2 regions of the Rhodococcus sp. no. 34 genome follow, and region 2 is predicted to be linked to the other one. Evidence: riboswitches for the same ligand, from Rfam matches in the RefSeq annotation. Region 2 holds a riboswitch; the other holds the start of a gene.
What was found. A riboswitch is a leader RNA that binds a small molecule or an ion and turns the genes downstream of it on or off. The one in region 2 is predicted to bind S-adenosylmethionine.

Region 1: linked by a shared signal. The riboswitch ahead of ACYP01_RS02760 (LLM class flavin-dependent oxidoreductase) and the one ahead of ACYP01_RS19780 (putative leader peptide) in region 2 are both predicted to bind S-adenosylmethionine.

Annotation. Positions count from the first base shown of each region.
Region 1 covers NZ_BAAILK010000012.1:403,102-411,096, reverse strand. Annotated here, with positions in the region: gene ACYP01_RS02795 (MFS transporter) at 1-117, opposite strand, end outside; gene ACYP01_RS02790 (MarR family winged helix-turn-helix transcriptional regulator) at 114-605, opposite strand; gene ACYP01_RS02785 (TetR/AcrR family transcriptional regulator) at 1,011-1,664, shown strand; tRNA gene ACYP01_RS02780 (tRNA-Glu) at 1,777-1,849, shown strand; tRNA gene ACYP01_RS02775 (tRNA-Asp) at 1,985-2,058, shown strand; tRNA gene ACYP01_RS02770 (tRNA-Phe) at 2,129-2,205, shown strand; gene ACYP01_RS02765 (ABC transporter substrate-binding protein) at 2,447-4,075, shown strand; SAM riboswitch class I at 4,255-4,350, shown strand; gene ACYP01_RS02760 (LLM class flavin-dependent oxidoreductase) at 4,355-5,434, shown strand; gene ACYP01_RS02755 (NtaA/DmoA family FMN-dependent monooxygenase) at 5,464-6,858, shown strand; partial or broken gene ACYP01_RS02750 (MFS transporter) at 6,976-7,995, shown strand, end outside.
Region 2 covers NZ_BAAILK010000041.1:508,151-516,145, reverse strand. Annotated here, with positions in the region: gene ACYP01_RS19800 (amino acid ABC transporter ATP-binding protein) at 1-660, shown strand, start outside; gene ACYP01_RS19795 (ABC transporter substrate-binding protein) at 695-1,666, shown strand; gene ACYP01_RS19790 (FAD-dependent oxidoreductase) at 1,677-2,786, shown strand; gene ACYP01_RS19785 (GNAT family N-acetyltransferase) at 2,795-3,385, shown strand; SAM riboswitch class I at 3,403-3,497, shown strand; gene ACYP01_RS19780 (putative leader peptide) at 3,491-3,595, shown strand; gene ACYP01_RS19775 (ABC transporter substrate-binding protein) at 3,735-5,372, shown strand; gene ACYP01_RS19770 (ABC transporter permease) at 5,375-6,373, shown strand; gene ACYP01_RS19765 (ABC transporter permease) at 6,366-7,256, shown strand; gene ACYP01_RS19760 (dipeptide ABC transporter ATP-binding protein) at 7,253-7,995, shown strand, end outside.

The DNA.
Region 1 (7,995 bases), on a different contig from region 2:
TGCCACCGCAATCATCGACGAGTTCAGCGCTTGAAGAACGGTTCCGGAGCCGAGAGCAAGACTCAGTTTCAGGGGAACGGAAGTTTGGGGGGTCGGCGTTTCGACGACGGTGGTCACGAGTTCATCAGTGACTCCTCTGATATCGATGTCGATGCTGGGGACTCGCCCTGGCCGAGTCTGCGCAGGATTCGGCCGGCGATCAGAAGCAAGTCACGCTCGGCTTCGGTGCACTCGGCGTCGATGACCTCGGCCAGCCACTCTGTTCGTTTCGTTCGGTCTTCGTGAAGGGTCGATGTGCCGAGTGCGGTCATCGTGACCAAGACCGCGCGGCCGTCCGATGGATCCGCCCTTCGCGTCACCATGCCCTGTTCTTCGAGCGCGGCCACGGTCTTTGCGATTGATTGCGGCGTGACGCGCTCGAATTTTGCCAACTCTTTGGCGGTCAACGGACCTTGTCGGTCGAGGTGGCCGAGGGCCTGGATCTGGCTCGGCGTGAGCTTGTGGTCGTTGCGTTTGGTGCGTAGACGTCGGACGAAGGCACCCAGATCGTCCCAAAGTACGTCGATCTCGTCTCGAGCCTTGCTGCGACCCTCTCCAGCGTTCATTTAGACAGTCTAACTGTGTTGTTTCGATGCTGCCAGTACGGTTTCGACGGAAAAGGGGGAATAAACAATTGCACTAGTTGTTTAAAACCTTGGGACTGCTGTCCATCGGGCGGCGAAGCAGTTCCGTCTGCGAGGTCGAATTATCAGAATCTCGGGCACGAAAAAGCTCGGATGCGCACCCCCTGCGGCGCACCCGAGCGGCCAAAACCATACCACTTGGTGTCTTTTGGGCATAAAGTCGGTTCTTGTCCCCTGAACAGCCGATTGCGTCTAGTACTTTTGGCGGGTATCGCTCTAGTCCTTACGTAGGGTGTGTTGGAGGGGATATTGTGAGGTTTCGGGGGATGACAGGCGCCGATCACGGCGATTCTGCGTACCAACTCTGCGAGAGGCACAACACCGTAAATGGCACGTCAACAAGAGCGTGCGCGGCGTACCCGCGCCGCCCTGGTCGAAGCGGCTGCAGTCGAATTCGCCAAGCGCGGCTATGCAGCTGCGTCGGTGAACACGATCCTCGAGGGCTCCCGCGCCACCAAAGGCGCCATGTATTTCCATTTCCAGTCCAAGGAAGAGTTGGCGCGAGCGGTTCTGACCTCGGCTATCGAAACCTTCACTGGAATTACTGATCGTTGGGCCAAGAGAACAGACCTCGATCCATTCGTCGCTTTGCACGGTCTCGTGCTCGACATTGCCGAGGTCTTCCGTGCCGAGGTAATCGTGCAGGCGGAATTCCGGCTGATCATCGAGCCCGAGTTCTACAAGGATGTGCAGTCCGGTGGTGGGCAGGTCTGGGGAAAGACCGCCTATGAGTTGGCATTGCGTGCCAAGGACGACGGTTTGCTCCGAGAAGACGCCGACCCGGACAAATTCACGCGTGTACTTGCAGCGAGCCTTGCCGGTCAGCGGTACATGGCAGACCTGATTGCCTCAAGTGGAGATCTGGGCGAGTGGTTCGAGGAGTCTCTCGAAGTAGTCCTCGAAGCCATGGCTACGCCGCAGTGGTTGGAGACGTTCCATCGTGACGGGTGGCCCCAAGTCGAGTTCCCTGACACTGAATAGTGCACTTTTCTGCCCGTGAACAGGCGATTTGTGATTTCCGAATGCCGTGCCATAAGCTATCCAAGCTCCCAACGGAACGCCGTTGGGGTACTAGTTCGGAGAGATCCGGCGGGCCCCCTTCGTCTAGCGGCCTAGGACGCCGCCCTTTCAAGGCGGTAGCGCGGGTTCGAATCCCGTAGGGGGTACGTTTTGCGAAAGCGAAACGATGCAGTATGGTTTGACCCGCACGACACGCTTTGAGATGCACAAATGCCAGGCCAGGACAGTGGTTTGGGAGCGGCTCGAAGATGTAGTACGGTTTCACAGCAAGGAAAAAGCAAGGCCCTGTGGCGCAGTTGGTTAGCGCGCCGCCCTGTCACGGCGGAGGTCGCGGGTTCGAGTCCCGTCAGGGTCGCAAAGCTTTGTTCTCAATCAATCGGTTGAGAACAAAGCAATGCGATAGGCATTCGGTTCGGGTGCCGTCCGGCCAGGTAGCTCAGTTGGTACGAGCGTCCGCCTGAAAAGCGGAAGGTCGCCGGTTCGATCCCGGCCCTGGCCACCATAATTCTTATCGACAAGCTCCAATCTCATGTTCTTCGAACATAAGGTTGGAGCTTTTTCGTATTCGGATGTCAGTCGCCGTCAACCACTCGGCTCGATCATCTGAGTTATACGCATCCTTTGTCTCCGTGAATGATTCCGGTGACCGGGAACGTGCTGCGCGTCACTCCGTCAAGAACCTCACTATTAGCCGGTTGCGGCCGATCCCTGGCCGCGTCTACTGGAAGTGAGGTGGAATCTCCGTGTCGCACTCGAGATCTTGGCCTATCGGGAAAGTCAGCCGGGTCGCCGTGGCGCTGATCGGTGCCGGTGTCCTGTTGGTGGGCTGCGCGAGCAGCAATGACGACAGCGGTACCGATACGACGACCGCGTCGGGAGACATAGTGATCGGCATGGTCAACGAGCAGCCCGATCCGGGAACTGCGGTGGCCGGCGGGACCATGACGTACGGCGTACAGGTGCTCGTTCCCTCACTCGACCCGACGAAGACGGCCGCTCGCGGCGGTTCCGGCGGTGAGGCCTTCGCTGCTGTGTACGACGTCCTGATGAGTTACGACACTGCGAGCGGCGAGTTCGAGCCCAAGTTGGCTGAATCGCTCGAGACAGCTGACGACGGAGCCACCTGGACGCTGAAACTTCGCGACGGTGTGAAGTTCAGTGACGGCACCACCCTCGACGCCAACGCCGTGATCGCGAGCATCGATCGGTACAACGCGGGCAAGGGCAATGGCGCCGAACTGTGGCTGGCTTCGGTGGAATCGGCGCAGGCAAGCGGTCCGACGACAGTGGAATTCAAGCTGAAGACGCCGTGGATGCGTTTTCCGTCGATGCTCGCTCTCGGGCACGGGATGATCGTCGCCCCGAGTTCGCAGCAAGGCGACAAGTTCACCGCCGTCGGAGCCGGACCTTTCACCGAAGATGTCTTCACACCGAGCGTCGAGCGAATCTTCAAAGCCAACCCGTCCTACTACGGCGGCGCTCCCAAGCTGGACAAGTTGCGGATGGTTGCGCTCAACGGCCCGCAGGCCAATCTCGAATCATTGAACAGCGGTCAGCTCGATGTCGCCTACATTCGCGGCCTCACGTCGGCGATCAATTCTGCCAAGTCCGCTGGTTACCCCGGCTACATCGACGTGCTCAATGCCGGCAGTGCCGAGATCGTCAACAACCGTGAAGGCCGACCGGGCTCGGATGTTCGCGTTCGCCAGGCCATCGGCTACGCGCTGGACACCACGTTGATCGATCAGCGAGTGGAAAACGGTGAGGGACTGCCGGGCTCGGAGTTGTTCGGTCCGACGTCGCAATGGCATGTAGACACACCGGGTATTGCCTACGACCCCGAAAAGTCGAAGGAACTTCTGAATCAGGCAAAGGCAGACGGGTACGACGGCAGCCTCGACTACGTCGTTCTCAGTGAGCCGAAGGACCACGCGATCGGCCTCGCCGTGCAGTCACTGTTGCAGGCCGTCGGGTTCGAGGTGAACTTGATCTTGGCCAACAACGCCGGCGACATCGTGCAGAACGTCTACGTCAAGCACGATTTCGACCTCGCGCACGCGGGCATCGGAATGTACGAGTCGATTCTCGATCTCGGATTGTTCTCCACGACCAACAGCACCTCGATGGCGAATACTGCTGGATATGCGAACCCGGCGATGGATCAGCTGATCGCAGATCTACAACAGGCCAAGGACAATTCGTCGACCCTGGCGATCATCGGCAAAATTCAGACGCTGTGGAACGAGACGGTTCCATCGGCGCCGATCGGCGGGCTCACGTCGTTCTGGGCTTGGCAGAAGAACGTGCACGGTGTGGTTCCGACTGCAACCGGCATCATGCTGTTCGATCAGGCATGGATGGGCGCGAAGTAGCGTTCCAGCGCACACCGAGAGCTCCGTCCGACGCGAGTCGGGCGGGGCTCTTTCGTGTCTACGTCGGCTAGCGTTGCGCAACCCTTTCGATCAGGATGATTGTATTGAAATATGTTGTAGGTCAATATGATTCGACAAGCGTGATTTGACTTGCCCAGCGTGGCCCGCATAGATTGCATCCACCATCCAGAGTGGCTGAGAGACCTGGCTCGATGATGCCGCAGCAACCCGCTACCTAACCGCAGTGTGGGTGCTACCGCCAGGACCGATGGAGGACACATGACTGTATTTGCCGTGGGTATCGAACTGGACGGCGAGGGCACTCACCCCGCTGCCTGGCGCCGAAGCTCACACCGCCCGGACCAGCTGCTCACGGGCAAAGCGGTGCGCGATCGCGTCGCGGCTGCCGAGAATGCCGGCTTCACGTTCGCGACGTTCGACGATTCCATCCTCCCCCCGAGTGGTGACGTCGTCGGCCGCATCGATGCCGTCTCGAGGGCGTCGTACGTGGCGGCGACAACCAGCACGATCGGGCTGGTCCCCGTCGTCGGGACCACGTACGCCGAACCGTTTCATACGTCCTCGCAATTGGCGACGTTGGACTACTCCTCGCGTGGGCGTGGCGGCTGGCTTGCTGTTCCGGTCGAAGACGATGCCGCGGCGAGGGCGTGGGGGAGGGCTCCGGTAACAACGGAGTCGGCGCGTCAGCAAGAGCAGCGGGATTCGGTCACCGTTGTGACCGATCTCTGGGACTCGTGGGAGGACGACGCCGTCGTTCGTGACTATCTCAGTGGGCGTTTCCTCGAGCGTGATCGTCTGCATTACGTCAATTTCGAGGGCGACACGTTCTCGGTGAAGGGGCCGGCAATCGTTCCGCGGCCGCCTCAAGGCCAGTTGGTGGTGTTCGGCCGCTACGGCGAAATCGATCCACGCCAGCCGGATGTTGTTCTCGTTTCCGGTGATTCGGTGGAGACCATTGCACAGTCGGCTGCCAAGGCGCGCGATGAGGGCGCGTCATTGGTGTTCGCCGAGGTCGATGTGGCATTCGATACGCCGAATCTGTCTGCGGCGCAGCGGAGGACCGAGCTGAACTCGTACGGGAATGCCGTCGTCACCGGCCGACTGCTCCTGGCTGCAGATCCGGGGGAAGCGGCCGTGGTTCTGAAGGAATTGGCCGGACACCTCGACGGTGTTCATTTCCATGCTCTCGTGATCGACGAGGACCTTCCGGTGCTGGCCAAATTCGTGCTTCCGACGCTGTCCAAGGCCGGGTTGACGCGACGCCCGGTTCCGGGATCGACCCTGAGGGGCAACCTCGGTCTGCAGCGACCCGCAAATCGATTCGCCCACTCCTCCTGACTTGACTTCGCGCTAAGGATATTTCGGCCATGACTGCATCACGCTCCGCCGTACCTCGACCCGACGCTCACGTTCACTTCGGCGTCTTCTTCCAGGGGGTCAACCACACCACCATCTGGTCCGATTCCGCGAGCGGATCCCAGATCGACTTCGAGACGTTTCGGCGGTTGGTACTCACCGCCGAGCGAGGTCTGTTCGACGCCTTCTTCCTCGGTGAAGGCCTGCGGCTTCGGGAACAGAACGGCAAGATTCTCGATCTGGATATCGCCGGCCGCCCCGACGCCATTGCGCAGTTGGCCGCCCTCGCCGGTATCACCGACAAGATCGGGTTGGTCGCGACACAGAACACCACGTACAACGAACCGGCCGACCTTGCGCGTCGACTCTCCGGCCTCGACCTACTTTCCGACGGACGGGCCGGCTGGAATGCGGTGACCACCGACAACGCGTGGACGGGAGAGAACTTCCGTCGCGGTGGTTTCCTCGACCACTCCCTGCGCTACGAGCGTGCCGGGCAGTTCATCGAAACCGCGCGGGCACTGTGGGATTCGTGGGCCGACGACGCGATCTCGGATTCTCGCACGTCCGAGAACTGGTCTACTCCGGGCGCCGTCGGCGACGTGCGCAGGCAGACTTCACAGTTCGACATCTCCGTGACGCCGACGCTTCCCCGAAGCCGCCAGGGGCATCCGGTCATCTTCCAAGCGGGTGATTCCCCGAGTGGACGCGATTTCGCGGCGACGCACGCCGACGTCATCTTCTCGCGACACGGGACTCATTTCGACGGCGCGCTCGACTTCGCCGACGACATTCGGGCTCGGTTGCGTAAAGCCGGGCGACCGGAGGACGACGTCAAGATCTTGCCCAGCACGCAGATCGTGTTGGCGGAGAACGAGTCCGAAGTCGAGGAGAAGGCAAGGTGGGTCCTCGAAGGCCAGTTCACCGGTCAGACTGCCCTCTCTCTCGTCGGACTGGTGTGGGGTAAGGACCTTTCCGATCGAGACCCCGACGGTCCACTCCCCGAGGAAGATCCGGTTGCCCGCCCGGTTTCGGAGACGCGCGGTTCCGCGCGGGACGGCAACGACCCCATTGCGATCGCACGTGAATGGCGTGCTCTTGCCGAGGCAAAGAATCTGTCCCTACGTCAGGTCGCTATCGAGACCTCGCAGCGTTCGGGTTTTGCGGGCACTCCGGGGCAGGTCGCAGATCAGTTGGTCCATTGGGTGCGCAACGGAGCTTCGGACGGCTTCAACATCTCGCCGTACCTGGTGCCGACCGGGCTCGACGAGATCGTCGACTGGTTGATCCCGGAACTGCAGGAGCGTGGGGCGTACCGCACCGAGTACTCCACGTCGACGCTGCGAGAGCACTTGGGGTTGCGACCGCCGCTCACGCGTCGGGCCACGTCTGAAGCTGCGGGGTAACGGGTCCTGTCCCACACGGTCACAGCGGCGGCCGAATCCACCAAGCTCGATTCGGCCGTCCGCTGGGAGATCATCGTCTGCGTAGCCGCGGGCTTCACCACTCTTCTCGATTCGGCGGTGCTCGGAATCGGGGTTCCGTCGATCCGGGCGTCGCTGGGCGCGTCGACCTCGGAGGTGCAGTGGATCCTTGCGAGCTATTCGCTGACTTTCGGCTTGGCCCTGGTGCCGGCGGGCCGACTCGGTGACGTCGTCGGGCGTCGACGCTTGTTCTTGGCGGGCCTGAGCATTTTCGCGGTGATGGGAATCCTCGGAGCGTGTGCGTCGGATCCGTCGATGATCGTGTTGGCCCGGCTGGGGCAAGGGATCGGCGCAGGCACCATCAGTTCGCAGGTGCTCGGCATCATCACCGACCGGGTGTCCGGAAAGGCTCGGGCGAAGGCGTTGGGCGCGTACAGCACCGCGGGTGGTCTGGCCGGCGTTTCCGGACCGATCCTCGGTGGCGTTCTGCTGAAGTATTCCGACGCCGACTTCGGATGGCGGTTGCTTCTCGTTCTCAACGTGCCGTTTGCTCTGATCACACTGATTCTGGCGTTTCGCTTTCTGCGCCGTGATCGAACTACCCGATCGGGCGCATCGATCGATCCGGTTGGGCTGTGTCTGCTTGCGACTACGACCGGGCTCCTGTTGTGGCCCATCGTGACCCGGACCAGTGTCACTGTGGCTGCGGCTTTCCTGATCGGTGCGTTCGGCGCTGCCGTTGCCTTCTGGTTCTGGGAACGTCGGTACGCCGCACGCGGTGGGACGCCGGTACTGCTTCCGTCATTGATCGCCTCTCGGGGATTTCGGCTCGGTACAACGGTTGCACTCTTCTGGTTTCGGATCCATCCTCGCCGTCAACGCGGTGCTCAGCCTCTATCTGATCGAAGGTTTGGGCTTCGTCCCGCTGAGTGCGGCGTTGATCATGACCGGTAGCTCACTCGCGATGGCCCTGACTTCGGCTTTCGGATGGCGGCTGGTTGCCAGGTTCGGCCGAAGTGCAGTGGTTTTTGCCATAGTCGGCGAGATCCTTGTCATCCTCGGGTACATCGCAGCGGTCAATCTGATTCCGCGGGAACATCTGATCCCGGTGCTGGTAGT
Region 2 (7,995 bases):
ATTCTCGGTCCGTCGGGTTCCGGTAAATCCACCTTGCTGCGAACCCTCAATCACCTCGAGAAGGTCGACCGCGGAACCGTACGGATCGACGGAGAGCTGATCGGATACCGGCGCAAGGGAAATCGACTCCACGAACTGCGTGACCGCGAGATCCTGAAACAGCGTTCGCACATCGGATTCGTGTTCCAGAACTTCAACCTGTTTCCGCACCTGACCGCGTTGGAAAACGTGGTGGAAGCGCCGCTCTCGGCCCAGAAGCGTGATCGTGACGAGGTGTACCGCGAGGCCCGCGCGCTGCTCGAGCGAGTGGGGGTAGGCGACAAGGCGGACGAGTATCCGCGCCAACTCTCCGGTGGCCAGCAACAGCGCGTCGCGATAGCGCGAGCGCTGGCACTGCGGCCGGCGGTCATTCTCTTCGACGAGCCGACGTCGGCGCTCGACCCGGAACTGGTGGGCGAGGTTCTCGAAGTCCTCGCTCAGCTGGCCCGTGACGGCGCCACCTTGGTGATCGTCACACACGAGGTCGGATTTGCTCGGGAAGTGGCGGACACTGCGGTCTTCATGGACGGCGGCGTCATCGTCGAACAGGGCCCGCCTTCGCAGGTGATCGACAATCCGGTCCACGAACGGACCAAAGCCTTTCTCTCCCGCGTCCTCTGACGCGACCCAGACTCATTCCCGGAAGGAAAAATTGATGTTCTCCACATCCCGTCGCGCGACTTTTCTGATCTCGGCGCTTGCCACCGTCGGATTGCTCAGCGCTGCATGCAGCAGCGCGGACGCCGAGTCCGACGGCGCCCAGGTCACCGCTGCTGCGGGTTACAACCTCACGGCCGATCAGAACCGCATCACCACCGACAAGGTGGATTCCATCGCCGCCGAGCTACCTCAGGACATCCGCGATCGTGGCACGCTGCGCGTCACCGGTAGTGCCGGTTCCGCTCCGCCGCTCCGTTTCTACGCCGACGACGACACCACCCTCATCGGTTCCGAGACCGACTTCGCCTATCTGATCGGTGACGTTCTCGGCTTGAAGGTCGACCTGCAGACAGCAGATTGGGCACAGAACTTCGTCCGGATCGACTCCGGTGAGGCCGACGCCTTCCTCTCCAATGTGACTGTCACAGAAGAGCGTAAGGAGAAGTACGACTTCGCGACCTACCGTCTCGACACCCTCGCCTTCGAAGCCAAGAAGGGTGCCGGAATCTCCATCAAGGAACCCAAGGACGTCGCGGGCAAGAAGATCGCCGTCTCCTCGGGCACCAATCAGGAAGCGCTGCTGGTCAAGTGGAGTGAGCAGAACGTCGCGGCCGGCCTGGCGCCTACCGACATCTCTTACTACCAGAACACCACCGACTACTACCTCCCGCTGCAGTCCGGCCGGATCGACGCCTACTTCGGCCCGAACCCGTCGTCGCAGTTCCACGCCAAGCAGTCGGGGGAGACCGAGGTTGTCGGAGAGTTCTCCGGGGCCGGCGACACCCTGCAGGGGCAGATCGCGGTGCTGGTGAAGAAGGACAACGGCCTGATCAAGGCGATCAACGACGCGATCAACCACACGATCGAGAACGGCACGTACCAGCAGATCCTCGAGCGCTGGAACATCACCAGCGAAGCCGTCGACACGTCCCTGATCAACCCGCCCGGCCTTCCGAAGACCAAGTGAGCTCTCGTCCATGAGTGAGATTTTCGATGTGATCGTCATCGGCGGAGGACTCGTCGGGTCCTCCGCCGCCTGGCGGCTCGCGGCACGCGGACGTAGCGTCGTTCAGCTGGAACAGTTCGGGCCGAGTCACAAGCACGGTGCGTCGCACGGTACTTCGCGTATCTACCGGCAGGCGTACGACAATCACCTGTACACAGGTTTGGCGGCCGACGCGCTGCCGCTGTGGCGGGAGTTGGAGACCACGACGGACATCGGGTTCCTGGAACTCACCGGTGCCGTCGATCACGGCCTGCCGCAGGCAGTGCAGTCCAAGGCGAAGATACTTCGCGAGGCGGGCATCAAGGGTGAGATCCTCACCCCTGCCGAGGCGTCCGCCCGTTGGCCGGGGCTGCGATTCGACACCACGGTGCTCCATCACCCCGACGCAGGCCGGTTGCACGCGGACCGCGCCGTGACCGCTCTGAAGGCGGGAGCGGTGTTTGCCGGTGCCGAGGTCCGTCACGATGTTCGGGTGTTGGCACTCGCGCGAGCGTCCCACGGCGTGGACGTGGTGACGGACAGTGGAACGCTCGCAGCTCGTCAGGTCGTGATCGCGGCCGGTGCGTGGACTGCGGACCTGATCGCAGACAGCGGTCTCGGCTCCGAGATCGTATTGCCGACACTGCGCACGACACAGGAACAACCAGCACACTTCGCACCGCTCGATCCCGGAGTCGAGTGGCCGAGTTTCGTTCACCACACCGGCGCAGAATTGGAGACCGCGGGGATCTACGGGCTCGGTTCCGAGGACGGGATCAAGATCGGCGAACACGCGACCGGGCCGGTGGTGACTCCGCAGACCCGTGACTACACCCCTGACGTCGACGGAGAGCGGCGATTGGCCCAGTACGCCGAGTCGTGGTTGCCCGGCGTCGATTCCACCCGTGTCGAGTCGATCACGTGCCTGTACACGAGCACGCCGGACAGTAACTTCGTCATCGACCGAGTCGGCGCCGTCACAGTGGCGGCGGGGTTCTCGGGGCATGGGTTCAAGTTCGGTCCGGCCTTGGGTGAACTTGTGGCGGACCTCGTCGACGGAACCACCATCGCTCCGGAAGTTTTCAGGCTGGGGGAGCGTTGACCAGATTCATGGAGGAAAGTGTTGTGGCACTGGAGCTCGGAACTCGGCAGCTCGAGGGTATCGGAGCGGTAGAGGTCTATTCGGTATCGCAGGACGATCCCCTGGCAGCTCCACTGATCGCAGAGTTGGCACTCGAATACAGTTCGCGTTACGGCGGGACTCGCGAAGCGATGCTCGAGGATCTCACGACGTATCCGGCAGAAGAATTTGCCTACCCGCAGGGTGCGCTTCTGGTGCTCACCCACGACGGTCTGCCGATCGCCGGTGGTGCGTTTCGTCAATTCGATTCCACCACTGCCGAACTGAAGAGAATCTGGACATCGGTCGACTATCGGAAGCGCGGCCTCGGCAAGGCCGTCGTTCGCGAGTTGGAACGAGAGATCGAACTTCGTGGATACAACCGGGTGTTTCTCACGACGGGTCCTCGGCAGCCGGAGGCCGTCGCGCTGTATCTGTCCAGTGGATACACACCGCTTTACGACGCGTCACTCTCGCCCGAAGAGGTGGGCATCCACCCGTTCGAAAAGCAGCTTCGGGTCCTCGAAAATGTGACCCGAGCAGCAATTCCTACCGACCGGGTTGACAACACCCGGGTTTGACCTCGTACACTTGCGAACGACCATCCAGAGCGACCGAGAGACCTGGCTCATTGAAGTCGCAGCAACCCCCCGAGTGATCGGGTGCGGGTGCTACCGCCAGGACCGATGGAGGAACACGAAATGAAGGCAGTCGAAGGCGGTTTCGATACCGCCTGGTCGCGTCGTCACGTAGACCTGTGCCGCACCGCGGGATCTTTCTGTACCAACTGACCTCTCGGTCAGTCATTCACACTCAGGCGAGTCGTCGACAAGTCTGTTTTCTCTTCTCACACAAGTGATTCGTGCTCGATCGCCTCTTTCGTCTCAGGCGACGGGTGCGCTCTTCGGCATGCCTCGTTAGGAGTTCTTGGTGTCTTCGCCCTCATTCGGTGCCCGCAAACGCGCGACCGTAATCGCCGGTATCGGTGCTGTCTCGGTTCTCGGCACCGTCCTCGCCGGCTGCAGCAGCGGGAGTGACAGTGCTGCCGACGCAGGCCCCGCCCAGTCCGGCGGAACCCTTCGCTACGGTCTGTCGCAGGCGCCGACGTGCGCCGATCCGGCCCAGGCCGGCAGTAACCAGACCGTGTATGTCACTCGGACAGTGGTGGATTCGCTTACCGATCAAAATCCCGACACCGGAGAGATCACCCCGTGGCTCGCCAAGAGCTGGGAGATCAGCCCCGACGCCGCTAGCTTCACGTTCGTCCTTCGCGACGACGCCACCTTCAGTGACGGCACACCGGTGACGGCGGATTCGGTGAAGAAGACCTTCGACTCGGTCAAGAACCTGGGACCGAACGCGTCGTTGGCGAAGAGTTACCTGTCCTCGTACACCGGTACCGACGTCGTAGATGCTCACACGGCGAAGATCAATTTCTCCGGACCCAATGTTCAGTTCCTGCAAGCAACTTCGACGCCACAGCTCGGAATCCTCGCCGATTCCACCACCGCGCTGGCATCCGAGCAGCGCTGCCCCGGTGCAGCGGTGATCGCCTCCGGACCGTTCGTGTACACCGACTGGCAGCAGGACAAGAGCGTCAAGATCGCCAAGCGTGCGGGATACAACTGGGCCTCGGATGCGGTCGCGCATCAGGGCGAGGCGTACCTCGATGGCGTCGACTTCACGGTGGTTCCCGAATCCGGTGTGCGGGCCGGCAGCGTGGCCTCCGGCCAGCTCGATGCGGTCAGCGATGCGCTTCCGCAGGATGCGCCGCAAATCGAAGGCGCGGGTGGACGAATCCTCACAAGGCCGAACCCGGGTGTGAGCTTCTTCTTCCAGCCCAACGTCAGTCGCGGCGTTCTCGCTGATCAGGCTGTTCGTCAGGCCATCATTCCCGCGATCAACCGCCAAGAACTCGTCGACACCGTTCTGGATCCGTCGTTCTTCCCGGCCACGAGCCCGCTGGCTCACACCACTCCGCTCTACAGCGACGAATCCAGTGTCGTGACGTACGACGCCGACAAGTCGGCGAAACTCCTCGACGCGGCTGGTTGGAAGACCGGCAGCGACGGTATCCGCGAGAAGGACGGGCAGAAGCTCACTTTCAGCGTCACCTTCAGTCCGGTGTTCTCGGGTAACCAGGCCATCCTCGAGCTCGTGCAGCAGCAGCTCAAGAAGGTCGGCGTCGACCTGCAGCTCAACCTGGTCTCGAACGGTGAATGGACCGAGAAGGGAGTATCGGGTGATTACGATTCGCTGTATTACAACAGCACTCGCGCGGACGCCGACATCTTGCGGGCATCGTTCAGCACCGAAGGCCGCAACCTGAACCGTCGCGGCGCAGATCCGGAGCTCGACAAGGTACTCACAGACCAGCTTGCAGCCACGGACAACGGCCAACGCGGCGAACTGGTATCCACCGCACAGGAATTGATCCTCGACCGTGGACTCTCCATCCCCACCATCGAGCTCTCGCAGGCCATCGGCGCCGGATCGAGTGTGCAGGACCTGAACTTCGAAGCCTCCTCGCGCCTGCAGTTCTACGACGCATGGTTGTCGGGTAAGTAATCATGACTCGATACGTACTCACCCGACTGGGCCAGGCCGCAGTGGTTCTGTGGGCCGCCTTCACCATCTCGTTCGTGATTCTGTTCCTCCTGCCCAGTGATCCCGTCAGCATGGCTGCCGACTCGTCCGGTCAGGGTGTTGCAGTGGATCAGGCTGCGCTCGATCAGCTTCGGGCACGGTACGGCTTGGACCAGTCGGTGTGGGTGCAGTACTGGACGTCGCTGACGAATGCTCTTCGCGGCGATTTCGGTACGTCCATCTCCACCGGTCAGTCGGTGACGGATGCCATCTTCTCGGCGCTGCCGAGCACTCTGGTCTTGGCAACTACCGCTTTGGTTCTGGCCGTGTTGTTCGGAGTGGCGATCGCGTTCTTCGCTACCTACACCCGCAAGCGGTGGCTCGCGAATCTGTTGTTCTCACTGCCGCCGCTGGGTGTGGCGGTGCCTACCTTCTGGGTTGGCCTGATTCTTCTGCAGCTGTTCTCGTTCCGTCTGCACATCTTCCCCGCTTTCGGAGACAAGGGATTCGCAACGGTGATTCTTCCGGCGATCACCTTGGCGATCCCGACCGGCGCGGTGATCGCGCAGGTACTCACGACCAGCCTGCAGTCGACGCTGCGTTCGCCGCACGTGGAGACTGCGTATGCCAAGGGCGCCAGCCGCTGGCGCGTGCAGACCCGTCATGCGTTGCGACTGGCGAGCATTCCGGCATTCACCATCGCCGGTGTACTGGTCGGCACGCTGCTGGCGGGCTCGGTGGTTGTGGAAACGGTGTTCTCTCGCGCGGGCGTCGGCCGTCTGACACAGACGTCGGTGATGGCGCAGGACATCCCGGTGGTGCAGGGAGTCGTTGTGTTCGCCTCTCTCGTGTTCGTGCTCGTCAACCTCGCGGTCGACCTCTTCTACCCCTTGATAGATCCACGGATCATCCAGACGAAGAAGAGTCACACCGAAAAGTCGAATACCGAAAGCTCGACCGATCTGGAGCCGGCTCATGTCTGACACATTGATCGAACCCCTACTCCTCGATCCGACCGTCGAGGCGAAGGCACCTGTTGTTTCGCGCCGAAAGTCCACGGCCATCGGCTGGATCCGAAAGCCCAGCTTGGTGATTCCGGTGTTGATCGTGTTGCTTGCCATCGGCTTTGCCGTCGCACCCGGATTCTTTGCCAGCGGCGATCCGTTGTCCGGTGTCCCGGCGGACAAACTGCAGGGCCCGAGCCTGGCTCACTGGTTCGGAACCGACAATCTCGGACGTGACCTGTACACACGGTTCGTGCACGGCGCCGCGCTGTCCCTGACCGCAACCTTGGTGGCGGTCGGAATCGCATTGGTGGCGGGATCGATAATCGGTTTGCTCGCGGGCTTTGTCGGTGGCGTCGTCGACGCCGTGCTGATGCGCATCGTCGACGTGCTGCTGTCCATTCCGGCGCTGCTGCTCTCGTTGGCACTGGTGACCGCACTCGGCTTCGGCACCATCAACGTCGCCATCGCGGTCGGCGTCAGCATGGTCGCCAATTTCGCGCGAGTGATGCGTGCCGAAGTGATGCGGGTGCGCGGCGCTCAGTACGTCGAGGCCGCGTTCAGTTCGGGTGTGCAGTGGCTCGGTGTCCTGCGTCGGCACGTGCTTCCCAACTCCTACGCGCCGGTGGTCGCGCTGTCCGCTGTCGAGTTCGGGCAGGCAGTACTGGCGGTGTCGGCTCTGAGCTTCTTGGGATTCGGCGCCGTTCCGCCTACCCCGGAATGGGGATCGCTGGTATCCGAGGGACGTAATTTCCTCGCCAATGCCTGGTGGATGACCACACTTCCCGGTCTCGCGATTGTCGCCGTGGTCATCTCGGCACACCGTATCGGCCACGAGATCGAAAGGAACAACCGGCGATGAGCACGACCGAAGAACAGCTGCTTTCCGTCACCGACTTACAGATCGCCTACGGCGCCGAGCCCGCGGTATCCGGCGTGAGCTTCACCGTCGGCCGCGGCGAAGTAGTTGCGGTGGTCGGGGAATCGGGTTCCGGTAAGTCGACCACGGCCCACGCGATATTGGGTCTGCTCGCCGGCAGTGGCCACGCCACCGGCGGGACCGTCGAGTTCGAGGGTGAACAGATCGACTCGTATTCCGACCGTGCGTGGCAGCGAATCCGCGGCGCGCGTATCGGTTTGGTGCCGCAGGATCCGACGACCTCGCTCAACCCGGTGACCCGGATCGGCGACCAGGTTGCAGAAGTCCTCCGGATCCACGGCCTCGCAGACCGCCGCAAAGCCCGGTTGGACGCCGTCGAGGTGCTCGAGCGTGCGGGTATCGACCGGCCGGAAATCCGAGCACGCCAGTACCCACACGAGCTCTCCGGCGGTATGCGGCAACGAGTTCTGATCGGTATCGCGCTTGTCGCGAACCCGGCCCTCGTCATCGCCGACGAGCCGACCAGTGCTCTGGACGTCACGGTTCAACGACGCATCCTCGACCACTTGGACGAGCGAATCGCCGAATCCGGTGCCGCCGTGCTTCTGATCACGCACGACCTGGGTGTGGCCGCAGACCGCGCGGACCGGATCCTGGTGATGCAGGGCGGCATGATCGTCGAATCCGGCCGCACCGCGGATATTCTGGACAACCCGCGAGA